One region of the Streptomyces sp. NBC_01089 genome, then DNA from elsewhere that is predicted to be linked to it. Evidence: riboswitches for the same ligand, from Rfam matches in the RefSeq annotation. Region 1 holds a riboswitch; the other holds the start of a gene.
The links. A riboswitch is a leader RNA that binds a small molecule or an ion and turns the genes downstream of it on or off. The one in region 1 is predicted to bind S-adenosylmethionine.
Positions count from the first base shown of each region.

Region 2: it holds a riboswitch for S-adenosylmethionine, as region 1 does, so the genes downstream of both, thrC (threonine synthase) here and OG510_RS28445 (aminotransferase class V-fold PLP-dependent enzyme) in region 1, are expected to answer to the same signal.

Region 1 is NZ_CP108660.1:6,330,787-6,338,261, reverse strand. It holds gene OG510_RS28455 (rhomboid family intramembrane serine protease) at 1-205, shown strand, start outside; gene OG510_RS28450 (Lrp/AsnC ligand binding domain-containing protein) at 202-483, shown strand; gene OG510_RS28445 (aminotransferase class V-fold PLP-dependent enzyme) at 581-1,957, opposite strand; SAM riboswitch class IV at 2,106-2,223, opposite strand; gene trpD (anthranilate phosphoribosyltransferase) at 2,557-3,621, opposite strand; gene OG510_RS28435 (cytochrome bc complex cytochrome b subunit) at 3,749-5,374, opposite strand; gene OG510_RS28430 (Rieske 2Fe-2S domain-containing protein) at 5,371-6,423, opposite strand; gene OG510_RS28425 (c-type cytochrome) at 6,420-7,229, opposite strand; gene OG510_RS28420 (heme-copper oxidase subunit III) at 7,295-7,475, opposite strand, start outside.
Region 2 is NZ_CP108660.1:4,664,788-4,672,262, forward strand. It holds gene OG510_RS20880 (trehalose-6-phosphate synthase) at 1-1,133, opposite strand, end outside; gene OG510_RS20885 (APC family permease) at 1,209-2,669, opposite strand; gene OG510_RS20890 (glucosyl-3-phosphoglycerate synthase) at 3,041-3,985, opposite strand; SAM riboswitch class I at 4,142-4,268, shown strand; gene thrC (threonine synthase) at 4,284-5,585, shown strand; gene OG510_RS20900 (MoaD/ThiS family protein) at 5,671-5,946, shown strand; gene OG510_RS20905 (cold-shock protein) at 6,371-6,574, shown strand; gene groL (chaperonin GroEL) at 6,880-7,475, shown strand, end outside.

The sequences.
Region 1 (7,475 bases):
CTTTCCCGCCTGGATCGTGCTGGTCTTCTGGTTCGTCCTGCAGTGGCTGGCGGCCGGCCAGCAGTCGGGAACCGGTCCCGGAGTCGCCTACACCGCGCACCTGGTGGGCTTCTCGCTGGGCTTCGGCTACGCGGCGGTGAGGTACTGGCGTACGACTAGAGTGAAACTCCCAGCGACGGCCACCGAGGGAGAAAGCAAGCCGTGATCACCGCGATCGTGCTCATCAAGACCAGCGTGGACCGGATCCCCGAGATCGCCGAATCCCTCGCCGCCCTGGAGAACATCAGCGAGGTCTACTCCGTCACCGGGACGTACGACCTGATCGCACTGGTCAGGGTCGCCCGCCACGACGATCTGGCGGACATCATCCCCGGCCGGATCAGCAAGATCCCCGGGGTGGAGGCGACGGACACGCATGTGGCGTTCCGTACCTACTCGCAGCACGACCTCGAAGCGGCCTTCGCCATCGGCCTGGACGCGTAACGGCCGCCCTGCCGCGCCGGGGGCCATGTGGCCCCGCCGCGCCGGGCGGCCGTAGTACGTCTCCGTGTCGCCGAGGTACGTCTGCGCGCGACCGAGGTCAGACAGCCGGCACGCAGCGGCCGTCCTCGGTGCGGTAGTTCCAGCGGGCGCCGTCCCGCACCAACTCCTTCACCGCGCCCACGAAGCGCTCCACGTGCTCGTCGGGCGTACCGGCGCCGAAGCTCACCCGTACCGCGTTGAGCGAACGCTCGCCCGGCTCGCCCTCCGGGGCGCCGCACTCCCCCTGGTCCTGCGGGTCGCTGCCGAGCAGGGTCCGTACGAGCGGGTGGGCGCAGAACAGACCGTCGCGGACCCCGATGCCGTACTCGGCGGAGAGCGCGGCGGCGAAGTGCGAGCTGTTCCAGCCGTCCACCACGAACGAGATGACACCGACCCGCGGGGCGTCGTCGCCGAAGAGCGAGAGGACCTGGACGGCCTCCACATCGGCGAGCCCGTCGAGAACCTTGCGGACCAGCGTCTGCTCGCGCGCCACCAGTGAGTCGAAGCCCGCGTCGGTGAGTGCCCGGCAGGCGGACGCGATGGAGTGGACGCCGATGACATTGGGCGATCCGGCCTCGTGGCGGGCGGCCGTGGTGTGCCACTCGACATCCACGCCGCCGTCGGCGCGCCGGGCCACGGTGCGGGAGGCGCCGCCGCCCGCGAGGTACGGCTCGGCGGCGAGCAGCCAGTCGGAGCGGCCCGCGAGGACCCCGGAGCCGAACGGCGCGTACAGCTTGTGGCCGGAGAAGGCCACCCAGTCGACGTCGAGCTCCGCGATGTCCACCGGGTGGTGCGGCGCGAGCTGCGCGGCGTCCAGCACGATGCGGGCCCCGTGGGCGTGGGCGGCGGCCGCCAGCTCCCTGACCGGCCACAGCTCACCGGTCACGTTCGACGCGCCGGTGACACAGACCAGGGCGGGCGCGTCCGGTGTCGTACGGGCGGCCAGCGCGCGGTCCAGTGTCTCGACGGCCTGCTGCGGGGTGCGCGGGGCGTTGAGGTAGGTCACGGCGGCGTCGCGCCAGGGCAGCAGGGATGCGTGGTGCTCGGTCTCGAAGACGAAGACCTCGCAGCCGTCGGGGACCACCGCGGCCAGCAGATTGAGCGAGTCCGTGGTCGAACGGGTGAAGACGACCTGGTCGTCCTGGCGGCAGCCGAGGAACTCCGCGACGGTCGTGCGGCTGTTCTCGAAGAGGTCGGTGGAGAGCTGCGAGAGGTACCCGGCGCCGCGGTGCACGCTGCCGTAGTACGGGGCGTACGCCGCCACGTCGTCCCAGACACGCTGCAGGGCCGGGGCGCTCGCCGCGTAGTCCAGTGCCGCGTAGGTGACCTCGCCACCGGTGACCAGCGGGACCAGGACATCCCTGCCGAGGACGGGAAGGTTCTCGGACGAATCCTGACAAACCGACGGGTTGATGGCAGCGCTGGGGACAGACATGACGAACTCCCGGAAAAAGGCAGGCGAATGCACTGCGCGTGCCACACGCAACAGTGCGGAGAAAGAGGTGCGGAGAAGGGGGCTACTGCCCTATCGCATTCGCTGAACCACGGAAGAACTCCCTCGACGACCAGGATCCCTGTCGAGGGATCCGCGCTTGCCGAGGACTTCGCTGCCCACGGCCTGGTCTTCACCCAGGGCACCCCGCCACGGACGGAGGGTTGCCGGACAGCGGGCTGGGGCCGTAGTCGCTGTCACTCATGACCTGAAGAGAATCCTGCCATACGCATCCTGACGCGCCAAGGCGCAGTCCACAGCATGAGACCGGTTGCCGGCCGCTCACCGGCCGGCCGCTGTGCGACTGCGCCCTGGGGCGTGTCCGCAAAGTCGCGTCGTTGCCCGCAGGGCGGGCGCGCGGCGTCCGGTGCGTTCCCCCAAGCTCTGCGAGCAGGGGGTTCCCCCACTCGGCGTGCCGGGCGGAAGTCCTCGTACTGGACGTACTCGGGCTTTCGCCCGGTGCGGCGAGAGTGCGTGCCGGGCGTCGCACGCCAGACGCGACTTTGCGGACACGCCCCAGGGCCGCCCTCCACAGGAAGGGCTCAGGCGTTGCTGGCGGCGACCCAGCGCTCCAGCGCCCGGGCCGCCGCCCCCGAGTCGATGGCGTCGGCGGCCCGGGCGATCCCGGCGGCGATCCGCTCGTCGAGGGAGCCGGGACCCGGGTCGAGCGCGACCAGCGCGGCCGCCGAGTTGAGCAGGACCGCGTCCCGTACAGGACCGGCCTCACCGGCCAGCAGCCGGCGGGCCACATCCGCGTTGTACGAGGAGTCGCCGCCGCGCAGCGCCTCCACCGGGACCAGACCGATGCCCACGTCACGCGGGTCGAAGGGCTCCTCGCGGACCGCGCCGTCCGCCACCGTCCAGACCCGGGAGGTGGCGGTGGTGGTCAGCTCGTCCAGCCCGTCGTCACCGCGGAACACCAGGGCCGACGAGCCGCGTTCGGCCAGCACACCCGCGACGATGGGCGCCATCCGCGCGTCGGACACACCGGTCGCCTGCGCCCTGACCTTCGCCGGGTTGGTGAGCGGGCCCAGGAAGTTGAAGGTGGTGCGGATGCCCAGCTCCTTGCGGGCCGCGGCCACATAGCGCAGCGCGGGGTGGAACTTGACCGCGAAGCAGTAGGTGATGCCCGCCTCGGCCGCGACCTCGACGACCCGCTCCGGGGTCAGCTGGAGATTGACGCCCAGCTTCTCCAGCACGTCGGACGCGCCGCTCTGCGACGACGCCGCGCGGTTGCCGTGCTTGACGACCTTGGCGCCGGTACCCGCCACGACGATGGAGGACATCGTCGAGATGTTCACGGTGTTGGCGCCGTCGCCCCCGGTGCCGACGATGTCCACGCTCGGGCCCGGCACGTCGATCAGCCTGGCGTGCGCGTACATCGCCCGGACCAGACCGCTGATCTCCGCGACCGTCTCGCCCTTGGCGCGCAGTGCGACCGCAAAGCCGGCGATCTGCGCGTCCGTCGCCTCACCGCTCATGATGCGGTCCATCGCCCAGGCGGTGGCGTCCGCGCTCTGGTCGACGCCGCGGAGCAGGGAGTCGAGGACGCCCGGCCAGGAGTGTGCCGCCACGCTGTCGCCGCCGACCGGGGTCACAACGCTCATGGTCCACTCCTGGGTCCACCGTCGAATAGGGATACGGCCAGCTTATCCAGCTCCCCAGACAGCGAAGAGCCCCGTCCATCGAATGGACGGGGCTCCCGCTGTGGCGACTTTTCAGTCGGTCAGGTGATCAGTGGTGACCGTGGCCGCTGGTGATCTCCTTGTACTCGTCGGCAGTGGGCTTCTCGATCTGGTTGTGCTCGCCGTAGTAGCCCTTGCTCAGCTTGGCGCGGACCCGGGTCAGGCGGGACACCTTGCGCGCGACACCGTTCTCGTCGACCTCGGGGCCGATCTCGAGCGGCCGGTACTGCTCGTGCGCGGTCAGCGTGTGCAGCTGCTCGGGCTTGAGCGGCTCGTGGACCTCGATGAACTCACCGTGCGGCAGCCGCTTGATGACGCCGGACTCGCGCCCGTGCAGCACCTTCTCGCGGTCACGGCGCTGCAGGCCGAGGCACCAGCGCTTGGTGACGATGAACGCGATGACCGGTCCGACGAACATCCCGACCCGGACGAACCAGGTGATCGCGTTGATCGACAGATCGAAGTGCGTGGCCCAGAGGTCGTTGCCGCCACCGACGAGCAGGATCAGATAGAGCGTGATCCAGGCGACGCCGAGACCCGTACGCGTCGGGGCGTTGCGCGGGCGGTCCAGGATGTGGTGCTCGCGCTTGTCCCCGGTGATCCAGGACTCGATGAACGGGTAGACGCCGATACCGACCAGGACCAGCGGGAAGACCACGATCGGGATGAACACACCCAGGACGAGTGTGTGGCCCCAGGCGTTGATCTCCCAGCCCGGCATGATGCGGACGAGCCCCTCGGAGAAGCCCATGTACCAGTCGGGCTGGGCGCCGGTCGACACCTGGTCCGGGCGGTACGGGCCGATCTCCCAGATCGGGTTGATCGAGGCGAGCGCCGCCATGGCCGCGATGACACCGAAGACCAGGAAGAAGAAGCCTCCGGCCTTGGCCATGTAGACCGGCAGCAGCGGCATGCCGACGACGTTCTTGTTGGTCTTGCCGGGCCCCGCGAACTGCGTGTGCTTGTGGTAGAAGACCAGGATCAGGTGGCCGACCAGCAGGCCGAGCATGATGCCCGGCAGCAGCAGTACGTGGACCGAGTAGAACCGCGAGACGAAGTCGCCGCCGGGGAACTCACCGCCGTACAGGAACATCGACAGGTACGAGCCGACGATCGGGATGGAGAGCATGACGCCCTCCATGAACCGCACACCCGTACCGGAGAGCAGGTCGTCCGGGAGGGAGTAGCCGGTGAAGCCGGTGAACATCCCGAGCACCAGCAGCAGGAAGCCGAAGAGCCAGTTGATCTCGCGCGGCTTGCGGAAGGCGCCCGTGAAGAACACGCGCATCATGTGCACCAGCATGCCGGCCAGGAAGACCAGCGCCGCCCAGTGGTGGATCTGCCGGATGAGCAGACCGCCGCGGACCTCCAGGCTGATGTTCACCGTCGAGGCGTACGCCTCGGACATGTGGATGCCCTGGAGCGGCACGTACGGGCCGTCGTAGACGACCTCGTTCATGCTCGGGTGGAAGAACAGCGTCAGATAGACACCCGTGAGGATGATGATGATGAAGGTGTAGAGGCAGATCTCCCCGAGCATGAAGGACCAGTGGTCCGGGAAGATCTTGCGCATGTTGGTCTTGGCCAGGCCGTAGATGCCCAGACGGCCGTCGGCCCAGTCGGCCACCCGCTCGCCGGCGGGCGCCTTGCGCTGTGTATCCGTCACGGTGCTCATCCGCGCTCCCAGAAGGCAGGACCGACGGGCTCTGCGAAGTCGCCGAGCGCTTCGAGATTACCCTCGCCGTTCACACCGATCCGCAGCTGCGGAAGCGGGTGGCCGGCCGGGCCGAAGATGACGCGGGCGCCGTCGGACAGGTCGAAGGTGGACTGGTGGCACGGGCAGAGCACGTGGTGCGTCTGCTGCTCGTACAGGCTGATCGGGCAGCCGACGTGGGTGCAGATCTTCGAGAACGCGACGATGCCGTCGTGGGCCCACTCGCGTTCCTTCTTGTCCTTGATGTTGTCCGGCTGGATGCGGACGATCATCAGGGCGGCCTTGGCGATCTGCGTCTGGAAGTCCTCGTCGGACTCCGAGAGACCCTGCGGCATGGCGAACGTCAGCGAACCGACGGCCACGTCCTCGGGACGCAGCGGCTGGTTGGTGTTCATGTTGATGAGCACCTTGCCGCGCGCCCACAGCGTCTTGCGCAGCTTCTTCTCCGGCAGCGGACCGAGGTCGCGCAGCAGCATCACACCGGCGAGCGGCACCATGGCCATGGCGCCGAACATCGTGGTGCGGATCAGCTTGCGGCGGCCGAAGCCGGACTCGGCGGCACCTGCCGCGAAGTCCGCCAGGACCTGCGCCTTGACCTCGGCCGGGGCCTCGATCGGGTGGCGGTCGGCCGGCATCTCGACGTCCGACATCAGCGTGCGGGCCCAGTGGACCGCGCCGGCGCCGATCGTGAAGAGCGCCACGCCCAGGGTCAGCCCCAGGGAGAAGTTGAGCGCGCTCACGTGCCCGAACGGGAAGACAAAGATGATCTTGTCGACGGGGAAGATCACATAGGACGCGATGAACCCGATCGTCGCCAGCATCGAGAGCGTGAACAGGAAGGCGACCACGCGCTCGGAGCGCTTGGCTGCCCGCTCGTCGATGTCCTGGATACGCGGCTTGTGGGCCGGCAGTCCCGGGTCCGCGAACGGGTCGTCCGCGGTCTCCACCGCGCCGTGCGCGGTCTCCTGCTCACTCGGCAGGTTCTCTTCGGAATTCTCTTGGCTACTCATGACTTCTTGGCCTTAGCGGTGTGGGCCGCGACCCAGATGGCAACTGCGATCAGCGCACCGAGTCCGAAGATCCAGCCGAACAGACCCTCACTGACCGGACCGAGGCCGCCCAGCTTGAGGCCGCCCTCGCTGGCGGAGTTGTCGCCGTTGACGGTCTTGATGTACGCGATGATGTTCTGCTTCTGCTTCTCCGGCATCGTGGTGTCGGGGAAGTTCGGCATGGACTGCGGGCCGGTCTGCATGGCCTCGTAGATGTGTTTGGGGCTCACGCCCTCGAGGCTCGGGGCGAACTTGCCGTGCGTCAGGGCACCGCCCTCGCCGGTGAAGTTGTGGCACTGGGCGCAGTTGGTACGGAAGAGGTCGCCACCGGCCGCGGTGTCGGCACCCTTGTCGCTGTACTGCTTCGAGGTCGGCTTGATGGGTCCGGCACCGAGGGAGGCCACGTACGCGGCGAGCTGGTCGATCTGCCCCTGCGAGTAGATGACCTTCTTCTTCGGCACCTGCGCGCCGGGCTGCTGGGCGGGCATACGGCCGGTGCCGACCTGGAAGTCCACGGCGGCTGAGCCGACGCCGACCAGGCTGGGGCCGTCGGACGAGCCCTGGCCGCCCATTCCGTGGCAGCTTGCGCAGCCCACGGAGAAGAGCTTCTTGCCCTCACTGATGGCGAGGGACTGGGAGGTGTCGTCGGCCTGCGCCTTGCCCGCGGGAGCGAACGCGGCGTACAGCCCCCCGGTGGCCGCCAGCGCGAGGAGTAGGACGACGACCGCCGCCAACGGGTGGCGTCGTCGTGCGGAGAGCTTTTTCACGGATTACCCCGGTGTCAGGATCTTCTGCGTCGGTGCTTGCTGGATGAGTGGGGCGTCGGGCCCGATTACTTGATCAGGTAGATCGTCGCGAAGAGGCCGATCCACACGACATCGACGAAGTGCCAGTAATAGGACACGACGATGGCTGCGGTCGCCTGCTGGTGCGTGAATCTCTTGGCCGCGTATGTCCTGCCGAGAACGAACAGGAAGGCGATCAGGCCGCCTGTCACATGCAAGCCGTGGAAG
Region 2 (7,475 bases), 1.7 Mb from region 1:
ATCGGATTGACCAGGGCGACGTCCGCGAGCCGGTACGCGCCGAGCGAGCGGGCGAAGTCGTCCTTGAGGTAGAGCGCGACCGGGGTCCAGTCCGCGGTGGCGTAACGGGAGTTGATCTCGTCGGCGACCCGGCTCACCTCGGCCATGTAGTCGCGGTAGACCGCGAGGTCCTGCCGCGAGGGGTAGGCGAACGCCATGTGCACCACCCGGCCGCGCCACTCGGGCCGGGTGTCGAGCAGCTCCCGGTAGGCGAGCAGCCCGCGCACGATGTTCTTGGAGAGCTCGGTCCTGTCCACCCGGACGATCGTTTTCCGGCGGCCGTCGGGCCCCTCGCCCGTGCCGCCGCCGATCCGTTCGCGCAGCGCGGCCATCCGCTCGTCCACATCGGGCTCGTGGGACCGCTTCCGGAGGAAGTCCGCGTCGGCGCCGAGGCCGTGCACCGAGATCACAGTGCTGTCCCCGGTGCCGCCGATGACCTCCGTACAGCAGGCGGTGAAGGCGTCGGCCCAGCGCCGGGTCAGGAATCCGGCCCGGTCGGCGCCCAGGATGCCGCGCAGCAGCTCGGCGCCGACGTCGTCGGGCAGCAGCCGGAAGTACTCGGGGGGCGCCCACGGGGTGTGCGAGAAGTGCGCGATCCGCAGGTCGGGGCGGAGTTCGCGCAGCATCCCCGGCACCAGGGCCAGGTGGTAGTCCTGGACCAGCACGGCGGCCCCGTCGGCTGCCTCCGCGGCCAGGGCGTCGGCGAAGGCCCGGTTGTACGTGCGGAACGCGTCCCAGCGGCGCCGGAACTCCGCGTCGAAGACCGGCTCCAGCGGGGTCTGGTAGAGCATGTGGTGGACGAACCACAGCACGGAGTTCGCGATGCCGTTGTACGCGTCGGCGTGCACCTCGGGGTCGATGTCGAGCATCCGTACCCCGTCCTCGGCGACCCCGCGCCGCACGGCGGCCCGGTCGCCGTCGCCGAGCGCGGCACAGACCCAGAGCGACTCGGCGTTGCCCTCGACGGCGGAGAGCCCGGAGACGAGACCGCCGCCGCCGCGCTTCGAGGTGAGTTCACCGTCGTCGCGGAGGGTGTACGAGACGGGGCCCCGGTTGGAGGCGACGAGGACGCGGGCGGCGTGCGGAGAGGCCATGACGCGAACTTAGCCCGTGCCGCGGACGCTCAAACGTGCGGGCGACGCGGCGGGGGACGGGGGGAGCGGCGGCAGTCAGCGCAGCGGCGCGGGGATCTCGTCCACCGTCGGGGCGCGCTCGTCCTCGGGCACGGAGATCACCCAGTGCGTGTCCTGCCGGGGCCTGAGGTAGAGCGCCCAGTACGCGGCGGCCGCGATCACGATGATGCCGGTGATGACCAGGCTCTTGGCGCTCTGCTGGTACAGCACCCAGGCCAGCACGACGACCAGCAGCGCGGGCACCGCGGGCCACAGCGGCATGCGCCAGGCCAGCCGGTGCTTGTGCTCTCCGCGCCGCGACACCAGCGCGCCGAGCGCGACGAAGACGTACATCGCGGCCACCGCGACACCGGTGACATCGCTCAGCGTGTCCAGATTGACGAAGCACAGGACCGCTCCGGGCACGCCGACGGCCAGCGTCGCCGCCCAGGGGGAGTTGTAGCGCTTGCCGATGTGGGACAGGACGCGGTTGGCGGCGGTCGGCCAGGCCGCGTCGCGCGCCGACGAGTAGACGACGCGGGAGTTCTGGATGACCATCACGATCGCCGCGTTGATGATCGCGAGGGCGATGCAGAGGCTGACGAACGTGCCGACGCCCGAGTTGCTCCAGGTCTGCACCATGCCCGCCACATCACCGGCGGCGAGCGTCCTGAGGTCCGGGGCGCCGAGCGTGATCGCGACCACCGGGATCAGTACGACGGCCGCGCCGATGCCGAGCGTCCACAGCACGGTGCGGGAGACGTTGCGGCGCGGGTTGTCCATCTCCTCGGCCAGATACACGGCCGTCGAGAAGCCCTGGAGGATGAAGAGCGCGGTGGCGAGACCGGTGACGATCAGACCGGCGGTGACGGCCGAGCTGTGGCCGTGCCCCGCGTCCATCACGGGGTGCACGAGCACGGAGGCGGACCGGCTGGTGTGGGTGAAGCCGAGGAAGGCGACGACCGCGCAGGCCACCACCTCCAGGACCAGGAAGATGCCGGTGATCCAGGCGTTGGCCCGCAGGTCGAGCAGGCCCATCGCGGTGGCGAGCAGCATCACGCCGGCCGCCGTGTACTGCGGGTTCAGATGCACGATCGGCGCCAGATAGTCGGCGGTGCCCAGCGCGATGATGGGCGGCACGATCATGACGACGATCAGCGAGAGGATGAAGACCAGCCATCCGGCGAGCCGCCCCATGAGGGTGCCGACCATGGCGTACTCGCCACCGGAGCTGGGGATGAGCGTGCCCAGCTCGGAGTAGGTGAACGCGACACCGATACAGAGCACACCCGCGATGGCGATGGTGAGGGCCGTCCCGGTGCCCAGGGTGGCGAACGAGTCCGGCACGATCACGAAGAGCGACGATGCCGGGGTCAGACAGGAGAGCGTGAGCAGCGTGCCTCCCACCACCCCGATGGACCGGGTGAGCGTGGGGGCTTCCCCCGCCGTCACGGCACGGGTGTCGGCTTCCGGCTCCCCGGGGGGCGCGGCAACGGTCGTGTCGGGCGTATGGGTCATCCGTTGTCCCATCGGTGCTGGCGGCATGAGGCTGGCGGCATGAGGGGGAGGCACCTTCGGGGATTCACCGACGGGTGCCGCACATGCGGGGTGGACCGCGAGGACGTCCACGCCGCTCCGGTGACCGAATACAACTCCCGACGGGGATTTCCGTCAAGGGTTCGTTAAAGCATCACCGCAACGAAATCCGTCGTTTGTTTACGGCATTGCGGTGCTCATTACCGTTCAGAGTGCGGTGACTGCACGGATATCGCGGATCAAAGCCAGGTTCGGATTCTCGCGCCGGCGATGGCCAAAACCTTTCCATGGACGGCACACATGGGCGGCATCCATGGCGGCATCCATGGACGGCTTGCGCGTACGGATTCCGGTCAGGCCGCCCGCCGTGCCGCGTACTCGCCGACGCTCCGCATCGGGGGCCGCTCCTCGGTGTCCACCGCGTACGTCCTCGGTACGAACCCGCCGGCCCCGCGCTCGAACTGCGTCAGCGCGGGCCGCACCAGCTGCCCCCGCGAAAGCCGCAGCTGCGCCGTGCGGTAGATCGCCGCCGCCATCCGCCCCAGCGCCAGCCCGTCCTGGTGGCGGTGTTTGCGCGAGCCCACGTCGACCTGCGCCAGCGCGTCGAGCCCCACCGTGTGCAGCGCGTCGACGAGCAGGCCCAGCTCGACGCCGTAACCGACCGGGAACGGCAGCTGTTCGAGCAGCGAGCGCCGCACCGCGTACTCGCCGCCCAGCGGCTGGACGAATCCGGCCAGCTGCGGCCAGTGCAGATTGAGCAGCGGCCGCGCCACCAGCTCGGTCACCCGCCCGCCCTGGCCGGCCGCCTCGCCGAGCGGCCGGTCGTACATGGCCTTCACGAACTGCACGTCGGGGTCGGTCAGCAGCGGTCCGACGATCCCGGAGACGAAGTCCGCGGAGAACTCCCGCAGGTCCGCGTCCACGAAGCAGACGATGTCGCCGCCGGTCACCAGCAGCGAACGCCACAGCACTTCGCCCTTGCCCGGCACGGCCGGGATCCGCGGCAGGATCTCGTCCCGGTGCACGACCCGCGCCCCGGCGGCCGCCGCTGCCTCGGCCGTACGGTCGGCGGAGCCGGAGTCGATCACCACCAGCTCGTCGACGAGCGGCACCGGCAGGGTGTCCATCAGCTCCCGCCGGATGGTCTCGACGATCGCCCCGACCGTCGCCTCCTCGTTGAGCGCCGGCAGGACGACACTCACGGTCGTGCCGCGCTTGGCGGCGGTCAGCCGGTCCAGCGGACGGTCGGCCGCCGACCAGGAACGCCTGGTCAGCCAGCGGTCCACCTCTTCCAGCACGGCGCGTCTCCTTGACTGTGAGCCATCTCGCGGTTCGGACGACTATCTCAACCGTCCCGGCCTTCGGTTACAGTCTTGAACAACGCGAATGGCCACGGCATGCCGGGGTCAGCACTCGCGGACAAACACGCCGGGCCTCGAGGCCCGCGTCATAAGCGCTCATCCAGAGGGACTGAGGGAACGGCCCGTAGAAGTCCCGGCAACCTTCCGCCGACCGCGAGGTCATGGTGGGGAAGGTGCCAATTCCGTCTCGTGGCGAAGTACGTCGCGAGGAAGATGAGGAGAGGACCTCGCCACCATGGCTGTGCAGACCATCACCAGCACCAACGACTCCACCGGGACCGTCGATCTCGGCCCCGCGGCGGCCCTCTCGTGCCGTGAGTGCGGCGAGCGTTTCCCGCTCGGCCCCCTCTTCGCCTGCGCGTCCTGTTTCGGGCCGCTCGAAGTGGCGTACGACCTGCCGAGCGGCTCCCCCGACGAGCTGAAGAAGCGCATCGAGGCCGGCCCGAACAGCATCTGGCGCTACGCCCCGCTGCTGCCCGTCCCCGCCGGTGTGGCCGACCAGCCCAACCTGAACCCGGGCTTCACCAAGCTCGTCAAGGCCGACAACCTCGCCCGTGAGCTGGGTGTCACCGGCGCGCTGCACATCAAGGACGACTCCGGCAATCCGACGCACTCCTTCAAGGACCGTGTCGTCGCCATCGCCGTCGAGGCCGCCCGCGCCTTCGGCTTCACCACGCTCTCCTGCTCCTCCACGGGCAACCTGGCCGGTGCCGTCGGCGCCGCCGCTGCCCGCGCCGGCTTCCGCTCCTGCGTGTTCATCCCGCACGACCTGGAGCAGGGCAAGGTCGTGATGGCCGCGGTGTACGGCGGCGAACTGGTCGGCATCGAGGGCAACTACGACGACGTCAACCGCTTCTGCTCCGAGCTCATCGGCGACCCGATCGGTGAGGGCTGGGGCTTCGTCAACGTCAACCTCCGCCCGTACTACGGCGAGGGCTCCAAGACCCTGGCGTACGAGATCTGCGAGCAGCTCGGCTGGCAGCTGCCGGACCAGATCGTCATCCCGATCGCTTCCGGCTCCCAGCTCACGAAGATCGACAAGGGGCTCCAGGAGCTGATCAAGCTCGGCCTGGTCGAGGACAAGCCGTACAAGATCTTCGGCGCGCAGGCCGAGGGCTGTTCGCCGGTCTCCACCGCGTTCAAGGCCGGGCACGACGTCGTACGGCCGCAGAAGCCGGACACGATCGCCAAGTCCCTGGCGATCGGCAACCCGGCGGACGGCCCGTACGTCCTGGACATCGCCCGCCGCACCGGCGGCGCCGTCGAGGACGTCAACGACGCGCAGATCGTCGACGCGATCAAGCTGCTGGCCCGCACCGAGGGCATCTTCGCCGAGACCGCGGGCGGTGTGACCGTCGGCGTCACGAAGAAGCTCATCGAGGCCGGTCTGCTCGACCCGTCCCTCACCACCGTCGTACTGAACACGGGCGACGGCCTCAAGACCCTGGACGCGGTCGCCCCGACGTCCGGCCCGACCGCGACGATCCGTCCGACCCTGGACGCGTTCCGCGAGGCGGGTCTGGCCACGGGCGCCTGACCCGCCGTCCACCGGCCGCCCCGTCCACCGGCCGGCCCGCCGTCCACCGTCTGACACCGCTGCCCATCCCCGGAAGGCAATCCGCATGAGCGTCAAGGTCCGTATCCCCACCATCCTCCGCACCTACACGGGCGGCCAGGCCGAGGTCGCCGCCGACGGCGGCACCCTCTCCGAGGTCATCGCCGACCTGGAGAAGAACCACACCGGCATCGCGGCCCGCGTCCTGGACGACCAGGGCAAGCTGCGCCGCTTCGTGAACGTGTACGTGAACGACGACGACGTGCGCTTCGAGCAGGGCCTGGAGACGGCCACGCCCGACGGCGCGGGCATTTCCATCATCCCGGCCGTCGCCGGCGGCTGAGCGCCCTCTCCGGCGCCGCGGCGTGCCCTCCGGGGCACTCGCCGCTCTGCTGTCCGCTATGCCTATTGCCCTCTCCGCACCCCAGGCGGAGGGGGCAATTCTGCATGGTTGAACACGGTAGAGTTGGGGCAGCCCCCTTGATCGTCCGCGCCGTGAGCTGCTGAGCCGGCGCCAATGTGTGGGCAATGTGCTCGATCTCTTTGCGGCCTAAGTGCCCTTTGCCCGGCCCGACTTGCCCGGGGATCCTCGGGAATCCGCCCAATGGTGCGGTCGGTCTCGCTCAGAATTCTCGTCCGATTGACCTGTTGCAGAGGGCAGTTGGGCAGATACATTCAGCCGCGGTCGACGCGTTCCGGCGCAAGGTCTGACCCGGATCCCGCGAAGTGCGGGCTCTGTGCAAGGGCCAGTAATAGGGGAGTTAGGCATGGCTCAGGGCACCGTCAAGTGGTTCAACGCGGAGAAGGGGTACGGCTTCATCGCGGTCGACGGTGGTGCGGATGTTTTCGTCCACTACAGCGCGATTCAGATGGACGGCTACCGCACCCTTGAAGAAGGTCAGCGAGTCGAGTTCGAGATCTCGCAGGGCCAGAAGGGTCCGCAGGCGGACATGGTCAAACTCGCCGTCTGATCTCGGCGCGATCGGCCACCGGCCCACTCACGCACGAGAGGCCCGCACCCCACAGAGGGGAGCGGGCCTCTCGCGCGTCCGGGCTGTCCCGGGCCAGGGGTCGCATCCATCGAAGGCGCTTGCACTCGCAGGGGTCGAGTGCTAATCATTGGCGTTAGCACTCTCCCAGTGAGAGTGACAGAAGGGCCGGGTTGGTGAGGCTCGCGGGCCGGGTGGGGCAAGGAACCACCGGGCAAGCAGGCCGTCCGTCGCGGGCACCGCCAGGTCTGACGCTTTCCACCCCCTGTCCGGGAGGACCACTTCACATGGCCAAGATCATCGCGTTCGACGAGGAGGCACGGCGCGGTCTCGAGCGCGGGATGAACCAGCTCGCCGACGCCGTCAAGGTCACCCTCGGCCCCAAGGGCCGCAACGTCGTCCTTGAGAAGAAGTGGGGCGCCCCCACGATCACCAACGATGGTGTTTCCATCGCCAAGGAGATCGAGCTCGAGGACCCGTACGAGAAGATCGGCGCCGAGCTGGTCAAGGAGGTCGCCAAGAAGACGGACGACGTCGCCGGTGACGGTACGACCACCGCGACCGTCCTCGCGCAGGCGCTGGTTCGTGAGGGCCTCCGCAACGTCGCCGCCGGTGCCAACCCGATGGCCCTGAAGCGTGGCATCGAGAAGGCCGTCGAGGCCGTCTCCGCCGCTCTCCTGGAGCAGGCCAAGGACGTGGAGACCAAGGAGCAGATCGCTTCGACCGCCTCCATCTCCGCCGCTGACACCCAGATCGGCGAGCTCATCGCCGAGGCGATGGACAAGGTCGGCAAGGAAGGCGTCATCACCGTCGAGGAGTCGCAGACCTTCGGTCTCGAGCTTGAGCTCACCGAGGGCATGCGCTTCGACAAGGGCTACATCTC